One region of the Shewanella eurypsychrophilus genome, then DNA from elsewhere that is predicted to be linked to it. Evidence: predicted binding sites of a transcription regulator. Region 1 holds the regulator's gene; the other holds the start of a gene.
What was found. The regulator ArgR, encoded in region 1, controls arginine synthesis, uptake and breakdown. The targets are predictions, from matches to a motif close to ANTGAATANNTATTCANT.
Positions count from the first base shown of each region.

Region 2: a site for ArgR is predicted at 1,216-1,233, ahead of argA (amino-acid N-acetyltransferase). Genes of this name have one in related genera too.

Region 1 covers NZ_CP045503.2:1,143,506-1,148,214, reverse strand. The annotation lists gene ispB (octaprenyl diphosphate synthase) at 1-403, shown strand, start outside; gene mdh (malate dehydrogenase) at 503-1,438, opposite strand; gene argR (transcriptional regulator ArgR) at 1,795-2,265, shown strand; gene FM038_RS04735 (cupin domain-containing protein) at 2,431-2,892, shown strand; gene FM038_RS04730 (Dyp-type peroxidase) at 2,972-3,910, opposite strand; gene FM038_RS04725 (ABC transporter ATP-binding protein) at 4,164-4,709, opposite strand, start outside.
Region 2 covers NZ_CP045503.2:380,677-385,385, forward strand. The annotation lists gene radC (RadC family protein) at 1-466, shown strand, start outside; gene rpmB (50S ribosomal protein L28) at 596-832, shown strand; gene rpmG (50S ribosomal protein L33) at 839-1,012, shown strand; gene argA (amino-acid N-acetyltransferase) at 1,304-2,623, shown strand; gene rarD (EamA family transporter RarD) at 2,682-3,566, opposite strand; gene FM038_RS01690 (thioesterase family protein) at 3,736-4,200, opposite strand; gene recQ (DNA helicase RecQ) at 4,375-4,709, shown strand, end outside.

The DNA.
Region 1 (4,709 bases):
AGAAATTCAGACCGCTCTCGCTGATTATGGTAAATATTTGGGCACCGCATTCCAATTAACCGATGACTTACTGGACTATACTGCCGATACAGAAGAACTAGGTAAAAACATCGGTGATGATCTAGCAGAAGGAAAACCAACACTTCCTTTGATATACGCAATAGCCAACGGCACAGAAGCTGAGCAAGGGCTCATCCGTAACGCTATTGAGCAAGGTGACGGCACTCAGAACATCGAAGAGATACTTCAGGCCCTGAACAGCTGTGGTGCATTAGAATACACCTTCAATCGTGCTCAGCAAGAGTCTGATAAAGCCATTAGTGCACTGGCATGCATTCCTGATAGTGAATATAAGCAAGCTTTAATCTCATTAGCAAAAATTGCTGTAGAGAGAAGCCACTAAGAGCGGATAACTTTAATCGCTAAACCACTTAAAACCTTAAAAATAAAAAGGAGCCTAATGGCTCCTTTTTATTTGGTTGAGGCTTGTTAGTAACAATAATTACTTAACAAATTCAACGCCTAGCTTAATATCAGCTTTTAGTGTATCTAGCATAGCATCACGGGCATTAGCTTCGAACTCACTCACGTCACCGTAAGCCAGTACTTTCTCTACGCCGTTCTTACCCAATAGCACTGGCTGGGCAAAGAATGCTGCATGCTCACTGCCACCATCAACATAAGCACATTCAACAACGTTTTCTTCACCTTGAAGGCCACGTACTAAAGATAGGCCGAAACGACATGCCGCTTGACCCATAGAAAGTGTTGCACTGCCGCCACCGGCTTTAGCTTCAACCACTTCTGTACCCGCATTCTGAATGCGAGTCGTCATAGCTGCCACTTCTTCATCGGTAAAGCTAACGCCTTCAACCTGAGAAAGTAATGGAAGAATCGTCACACCACTGTGTCCGCCGATAACGTTCAGCTTAACATCAGCAACGTTTAACCCTTTCGCTTCAGCAATAAAGGTTTCAGAACGGATAACGTCCAGTGTAGTCACACCAAATAAACGGTTCTTATCATAAACACCGGCAGCCTTTAATACTTCAGCAGCGATAGCAACGGTTGTATTGACTGGGTTTGTAATAATTCCGATTAATGCTTTTGGACATGTTGCAGCACACTTTTCAACTAGGTTTCTTACGATACCAGCGTTGATGTTGAATAGATCAGAGCGATCCATCCCTGGCTTACGTGCTACACCAGCAGAAATAAGAACCACATCAGCACCTTCAAGTGCGGCAGATGGATCTTGACCAGCAAAACCTTTAACTTCTACAGCTGTAGGGATATGACTTAGATCAACAGCAACACCAGGTGTTACGGGAGCAATATCATAAAGGGACAGTTTTGAACCAGCTGGCAATTGTGTTTTTAGTAATAGGGCAAGAGCCTGGCCAATACCACCAGCGGCACCAAGTACAGCAACTTTCATAGTTATCTCCGTCAATTCTTGGATATATGTGATATAGATCTATCTTTCTAGATGGCGCAACATTACTGGATTAATGAATAAATTTCAATTATCCCTTAGTCTCGATTAGATTTAATTTCTGATCTGTATCATAAAATCGTCTAATCGCTCCCTAGAAAAAGCAACAAACCGCCTTAATCATAATTATCACACTAAGCCAGTAAGCCTTTTGATTTGAATCCACCTTTATAGGGTACACAACAATATCAACCAGTTTGCAACCTGCATTTTTATTCATCAAAGACGGGTATTTGTTGACAAAATTGTGCCACCTATTCAAAATACACTAGATTTTTGAATAAAAGAATATAAAAACTATGCAAGCAAATAAAAATCAAGACGAACTTGTTAAGACATTTAAGTTAATTTTGAAAGAGGAACGATTCGGTTCCCAAAGCGAAATAGTGATTGCCCTTCAAGCTGAAGGTTATGGCAACATCAATCAATCAAAAGTATCTAGAATGCTGAGTAAATTCGGCGCAGTGAGAACCAGAAATGCCAAGCAAGAAATGGTGTATTGCCTTCCTGCAGAATTAGGCGTCCCTACGGCAGGTAGCCCGCTTAAAAACTTAGTACTCGACGTCGACCATAACCAGGCGATGATTGTTGTCAGAACGAGCCCTGGCGCCGCTCAATTGATAGCTCGATTGCTCGACTCAATAGGCAAGCCTGAGGGCATATTGGGAACCATTGCTGGCGATGATACTATTTTCATTACCCCAGCAAACATTCAAGAAATCAGTAGAACCCTACAAACTGTTAAGTCATTATTCAACTACACAGATTAGGTCACTTTCTTATACTGATTGGTATTAAAAAAAAGAGACGCACAGTGCGTCTCTTTTTTTATGCCAAACTCTTTTCCACTAGATTGCATACAAGATATTGAATCACACTTTGATTCATGCGAAATTAGTGCTAACGATGCTGTACCTTCGGGCTAAGGAAGTGTGATGACAACAAAAATAATTAAAGTCGATGATGTATGCTGGGAGTCTTGGCAGCATTCAGACCAATATACCAGTCAACAAAAACACATAGGTGACGCTGCTGGTTGTGAAAAAATTGGCGTAACGATGGAGCGGCTTGCTCCAGGGAAACTCTCTACTGTAGCTCACTATCACACAAAGGAAGAGGAGCATCTGTATGCACTCGAAGGCGAGGCCACTTTACTCATTGATGGTGAGTCGCACCCCTTTAAAAAAGGCGAGTATATCTGTTTCAATGCTGACACAGCCATTGCACACACATTAAAAAATGACAGCGACAAAGAGTTTTTATTCTTAGTGATTGGCAATCGAGATAAGCATGATGTAGTGGTTTATCCTGAAAACAATAAAGTCTTAGTGAGAGCTGTCGATGAGATCTACGCAAAGCGCCCAACCAATTACTGGGATCCAGATCCTATCAAGTAATGAGTGGACTTTGTTAGCAACATAAAAAACGCACCTTCAAGGTGCGTTTTTTATTTTGTAGCATTTATACTAACGGGTATTATTGGCTCGCTTCAGTTTCCATAAAGTCCAATGATGGTGCAAAAAATGAGGAACCTGTTAGCGCTTGTGTAAAGTGCAGCAGATGATCATGATTACCCTGTCCATCACCGTGTACCATGCTTTCGAGCATTTTTTCAAAATTATTAGAGTTACGGCAATTGGAGATAAACATTAAACCTTGTTCTTTAACAGAACCATAGGGCATGCTTTGCCTTAAGATCTCCATCGACTTACCATCAGCATCTTTCAAGTTCACGCGTTTAATATGGCTAGTAAGTGGCTTATCTTCAGAGGCATACTCGATATTATCTTGCTTTGTTCGGCCGATAATATCCTCTTGCTTCTTGTGGGGTAAACGATTCCATTTACTTAAGTTGTGCGCAAATTTTTGTACATGAATATAACTGCCAGCTTTAAAGCTAACATCTTCGTCACCAACCAGTGCCACTTCCTGACGGCTACGCCCTTTAGGGTTTTCTGTGCCATCGACAAAGCCAGTGAGATCTCTATTGTCCATAAAACGGAAACCACGTTCTTCATCAACGAGCTCAACCAAACCTTCGAACATTTGGCTGACTTCATTAGCCACTAAATGAAGAATATCAAAGCGGTCACAACGAATATGGACAAAAAGGTCATACTCTAAAGCAGGAGCATCTCTATTATCAGCACTCATGGTCGGAAAAGGCTTAAGCTGATTAGGCCTAGCTGATGGGTATAAACTATCCCAATAGTTCGCTCCTATAGCCAGAAAGCCATTAAACGCACTATCAGCATACTGGTCTGCCAACTCATAGACATATTGAGCAACATTAGCCACACAAGGTCTTAGTTGAGACTCTGCAGCTTCATTCGCATTAAACATCAAATAAACACTGTGCAGATTTCCTTCTGCACACACACCTAACTGTTCACGAGGCATAACCTGATTATCCATCTCTCTATTTACCTTCTGCACTAATTGATTTTCGGCACCATTATCCATAACTTTAATAAATAATGGTATTAACTGAATCACAGTTAGCTGCATAGTTAGCGCTAGGGTTACCTTTACACGATATAATTAACCCGCTAGCTAATCTAACACTGGCATATCATGGCTTAAATAACTTTGCATGCCTATATAAATCCTGATTAATTAGGCTAGAAAACAAGCCTGACGTGTTCAAAAACCATGCAGCGATGTGTGTTTAAAATACAACTAGAGAGTGTTCTTGAGCCTGTAAATTCACTTTCTGGCCTAAGACTAACTGAGATAATTGAGTTTTCACCTCATAGAAGTCTTGCGCAATCTGCACTTGATAGTGGCAAATATTACCTAAAAAACGCCGCTCGACAATCACACCTGCGCCAGACTCATCGGCAATGATCTCAATCTGCTGCGGCCTGAGTAAGATCTCTCCTTGATAGCTCACAGGATGAGTCAGTTGACTGGTACTCTTTAGCGATCCGATTGGCGTTTCAACACTAAAACTGTCTTTCACTGAAGCTGGTATATAGTTACCACTACCTAGGAAATCAGCCACATAGCGATCTTTAGGTGCTGTGTACAACTCCTCTGCAGTACCATACTGGACAATATAACCGTCCTTAAATAGGGCCAGCTTATCCGCAAAAACAAAAGCTTCGTCCTTACTATGGGTAACAAAGACAGCACTCACATTTCTTTGTTTGAGGATATTGCGGATCTCCAGCATCATCTCACCACGAACTTTAGCGTCGATATTTGAAAATGG
Region 2 (4,709 bases), 760 kb from region 1:
GGCTGGAATGGGGCCGGTAAAATACGCTCAACTGCAAGCTTCGGCTGAGCTAGGTACCCGAATTTCTGCAGAAAAGTTAAAAAGAGGCAAAATATTGAGTGATCCTGATTTAACTCGGGACTATTTAATGAGACAATTGCGGGATCGTGCCTACGAAGTGTTCGCCATTTTATTGTTGGACAGTCAGCATCGAGTTATTCAGTTTGTTGAATTATTCCGTGGCACTATAGATTCGGCCTCTGTATATCCACGTGATGTGGTGTGCTTAGTGCTTGAGAAAAAAGCTGCGGCTGTGATTGTCTGCCACAACCATCCATCAGGAGTTGCGGAGCCAAGTCAGGCCGATAGACGAATAACTGAGCGATTAAAATTTGCCTTAGGAACCATTGATGTTTCCTTGCTAGACCATATGGTTATAGGCGATCGCGAGATAGTTTCATTTGCAGAGCGGGGATGGTTAGATTAACTATCCCTTGATCTTTGTTTTTAGATCCTGTATAAAATGCGCCCTCTGTTGTGTGCCTCAGGCGACGGCCGTGTTCGAGGTGCATTAATGCTCGAGCGTTAAATATATTGTTTTTTGGAGAAGATTGACATGTCAAGAGTATGCCAAGTAACTGGCAAGCGACCAATGGTTGGTAACAACCGCTCGCACGCAAAAAACGCGACGCGTCGTCGTTTTTTACCTAACCTACAAAACCACCGTTTTTGGTTAGAAGGCGAAAAGCGTTTCGTTAAGCTACGTATCTCTACTAAAGGTATGCGTATTATCGATAAGAAAGGTATTGAAGTTGTTATTGCTGAACTTCGTGCCCGCGGCGAGAAGGTATAATAAACCATGGCTAAATCTAAAGGTAATCGTGAGAAGATCAAGCTAGTTTCTAGCGCTAAAACTGGTCATTTCTACACGACTGAAAAGAACAAACGTAACATGCCTGAAAAGATGGAAATCAAGAAATTTGATCCTGTTATCCGTCAGCACGTTATGTACAAAGAAGCTAAAATCAAGTAATAATTTGATGCTAACTTCTATAAAGCCCCTGTTTCAGGGGCTTTTTTTTGCTTAAAATTTAATGGACTCTACGAGTTGTAATACCCCCTTCCTAATATATAAAAATTCATTTCAATGTTTTTGTTTTTTGTTCTTATATCATTTATACAGCTGAGATAAATAAACAATGACGGCCCACTCATAGTGGGTATAAATGCTTTTATTTTGAATTAAAATGCAATACTATGCTTTATATAGCTTACGGTTGTTGCCGTCTGTTTTGCATAAATGAATCAAGGTGAGAATATATTCGTGCGTACTACAGAACTTGTTGATGGATTTCGCCATTCTGCTTCCTATGTTAATGCCCATAGGGGGAAGACTTTCGTTGTCATGCTTGGGGGGGAAGCGTTAGCTAATAGGCAGTTTCGCTCGATTATTAATGACATTGCCCTACTGCATAGTCTGGGTATCAAAATTGTTCTGGTCCATGGTGCTAGGCCACAAATCGATGCAGCCTTAGCTGAGAAAGCACTGCTCCCCGAGTATTATAATGGCGTACGGATCACTGATGAAGATGCATTTAAAGTGATTAAACAGGTCGTCGGTGGCTTACAACTTGATATCACTGCCAGGCTATCTATGAGCCTGAGTAATACGCCAATGCAGGGAGCACAGATAAATGTGGTCAGTGGTAACTTTGTCATTGCACAGCCTCTGGGTGTGGATGATGGGGTTGATTACTGCTTGAGTGGTAAGGTGAGACGCATAGATGTTCAAGGTCTCAAGGCTCAGCTAGAGAGGAATGGCATTGTGTTGCTTGGCCCGGTAGCGGCCTCTGTGACAGGTGAGAGCTTTAATCTGACCGCCGAAGAGGTTGCGACTCAGATAGCAGTAAAGCTCAAGGCCGATAAGATGATTGGCTTTAGTTCACAAGAAGGTATTTTAGATAGCGAAGGCCAGGTCTTAGCCGAGTTAATGCCAAATGATGCACAAACTATTTTAAACGATTTAGATCAGGGCTCAAGTGTTTGTCTAGGCACCAAAGCTTTTCTTAAGGCGAGTATTGATGCTTGTCGCAATGGTGTCTCTCGTTGTCATTTTGTTAGTTACCTTGACGATGGTGCCCTGCTGCAAGAACTCTTCTCCAGAGATGGCATAGGCACTCAAATAGTGACTGAAAGCGCTGAGCGACTTCGTCGTGCTGGTATCGGTGATATTGGCGGTATCTTAGATCTGATCCGTCCATTGGAACAGAAAGGTATCTTAGTCCGCCGTTCCCGTGAGCAGCTGGAGATGGAGATCGAGCAGTTTATGTTGATTGAGCGCGATAGTCTCGTTATAGGTTGTGCGGCTTTCTATCCGTTTGAGGAGGATAATGCAGGAGAGTTTGCTTGTCTGGTTGTGCATCCTGAGTATCGTGATGCGGACAGAGGTAGCATCCTGCTGAAGAATATTATTGGTCAAGCTAGGGTAAGAGGTTACACAAAGCTTTTTGCGTTGACGACACGTAGTATTCACTGGTTCTTAGAGCATGGTTTCGATATCGTCGATGTTGATGTTCTCCCAGATAAGAAGAAGCAGCTGTATAACTATCAGCGAAAATCTAAGATACTCGCCTTAGAGCTATAACCGATCGCGTTTATAAAAATGCCAGCTTATGCTGGCATTTTGTTTGAGTCGACAATGACTATTTGGCTTTACGTTTATAGAGCATATCTATAGTAAAGACGACAAGTGCTCCCCATATAAACAGGAAGGTAATGCCTTTTTCGAGATCAAAGGGTTCACCATAAAGGCTAATCGCTAAAATAAACATGATACTCGGGCCTAAATATTGGAAGAAACCCATGACTGACAATGGAATTCTTACTGCAGATGCGGCGAAGCAAAGCAGAGGAATCGTGGTAACAACACCGGCGGCTAGTAGGAGCAGGTTGAGTGATAACTCATTGGTGCTAAAGTTGGTGAGTGCTCCACCCACGTTGGCAAATAGATAGATGAGTGCCACAGGAAATAAGATGGCTGTTTCGACCAAAAGCCCCGTCTTAGCATCGACATTAACCTTTTTGCGCAATAGACCATACAAACCAAATGAGCAGGCCAAGCCTAAAGACACAAGAGGTATTGACCCAAATGAAATCAATTGCACTAAAACGCCGGTAGCGGCTAGTGAAACCGCAAACCATTGCAGTTTTCTCAGTCGTTCCCCCAAAAATGCCATGCCTAGCATGACATTCACTAGCGGGTTGATGAAGTAACCTAAACTGGCATCCAGCATATGGTCGTTATTGATGGCCCAGATAAACAGCAGCCAGTTTGCTGCAATGAGAATGGACGTAAAAGTCAGCATTAATAGCTGCTTGGGCTTTTTAAGCACTTGTCTGAGTCTTGAGAACCCACCAAATAGAGCCATCAGCACAGTGACAAATACAAAAGACCAGATCACGCGGTGGATTAAAATTTCGGTAGCAGAAACTTGACCGAGTAATTTGAAGTAAAGTGGCGCAAAGCCCCAAAGGGTGTATGCACAGATAGCAAAGACGATGCCTTTACGATATTCAGAATCGAGCATGAAAAGAACTACAAAAGGAGAGTGTGCTGCATTGTATGCTTCAAATCCTATGGTCTCAAGTTTTAAGCGATGACTTAATATTCCATATCTGTCCCATAAAGCTGACACGAGGAAAGTAAAGCTGACACAAGGAAAGCTGCTACTTCCCTCTGTCTGAGGTTGAGCTACTTTAACCAACCATATAAGTTCCGGTGCCGAAAGCGATATGATCGCCCTGTTCGTTATGTAACTCCATGCGACATACTGATACTCGGTTACCCGCACGAATAACGGTTCCTGTACCGGTAAAAATCTCCCCTCTACCGGGTCTAAGGTAATCGATTCTAAGATCTATGGTGCCTAAGGTTTGTAATCGGTTCTGTAGTTCTTCTACGCTCCAGTCATCTCTACTGGCGACTAAACCAGAGAATGCGGTTAATCCCCCAACAACATCGAGTACCGTAGCGGTGACTCCACCATGAAGGATCTGCTGGTGGATATTGCCAATAAGCTCAGGTTTCATATTAACAACCACTTCAACACCGTCGATATCGTAATGCTTGATATCCATGCCTAACAGGTTGTGAAAAGGAACCTGTTTATCGAATACCTCCGCGACTCTATTTAATATTTCGGCTTGCACTGGGCTAGTCATAAGCATCCTTGTACGAACTTGCGTTAGTTATTGATTATTATTAGAGCAATTAATCTATCGCTTATTTACCTTGATATGCAAGGCGAAAACAAGATTATTAGCAAACAGTCTGTGATCAGGAGAGACAAGAGGAGTTAGCTTCATTAGAATAGGCGACCCAATTTCTCACTTTCGATGCCCATGGAACCTGTGACACCTGAACCTCAATTAGATCCACTCTCAGCGAGCTTACAGTCTGTATTCGGTTACCGGACATTTAGAGATGGGCAAAAAGAGGTCATTGAGCAAAGCTGCCAAGGGGTAGATTGTTTGGTGATCATGCCTACCGGTGGTGGTAAGAGTCTTTGCTATCAGCTTCCCGCACTGCAGATGCCAGGTTTGACTATCGTGGTATCACCATTGATTTCACTGATGAAAGATCAGGTGGATAGTTTGCTACAGATGGGCGTCTCAGCGGCTTACTTAAATTCGTCGCTGCCGGGCGAGGAGCGGGCTAAAGTTTTCCAAAG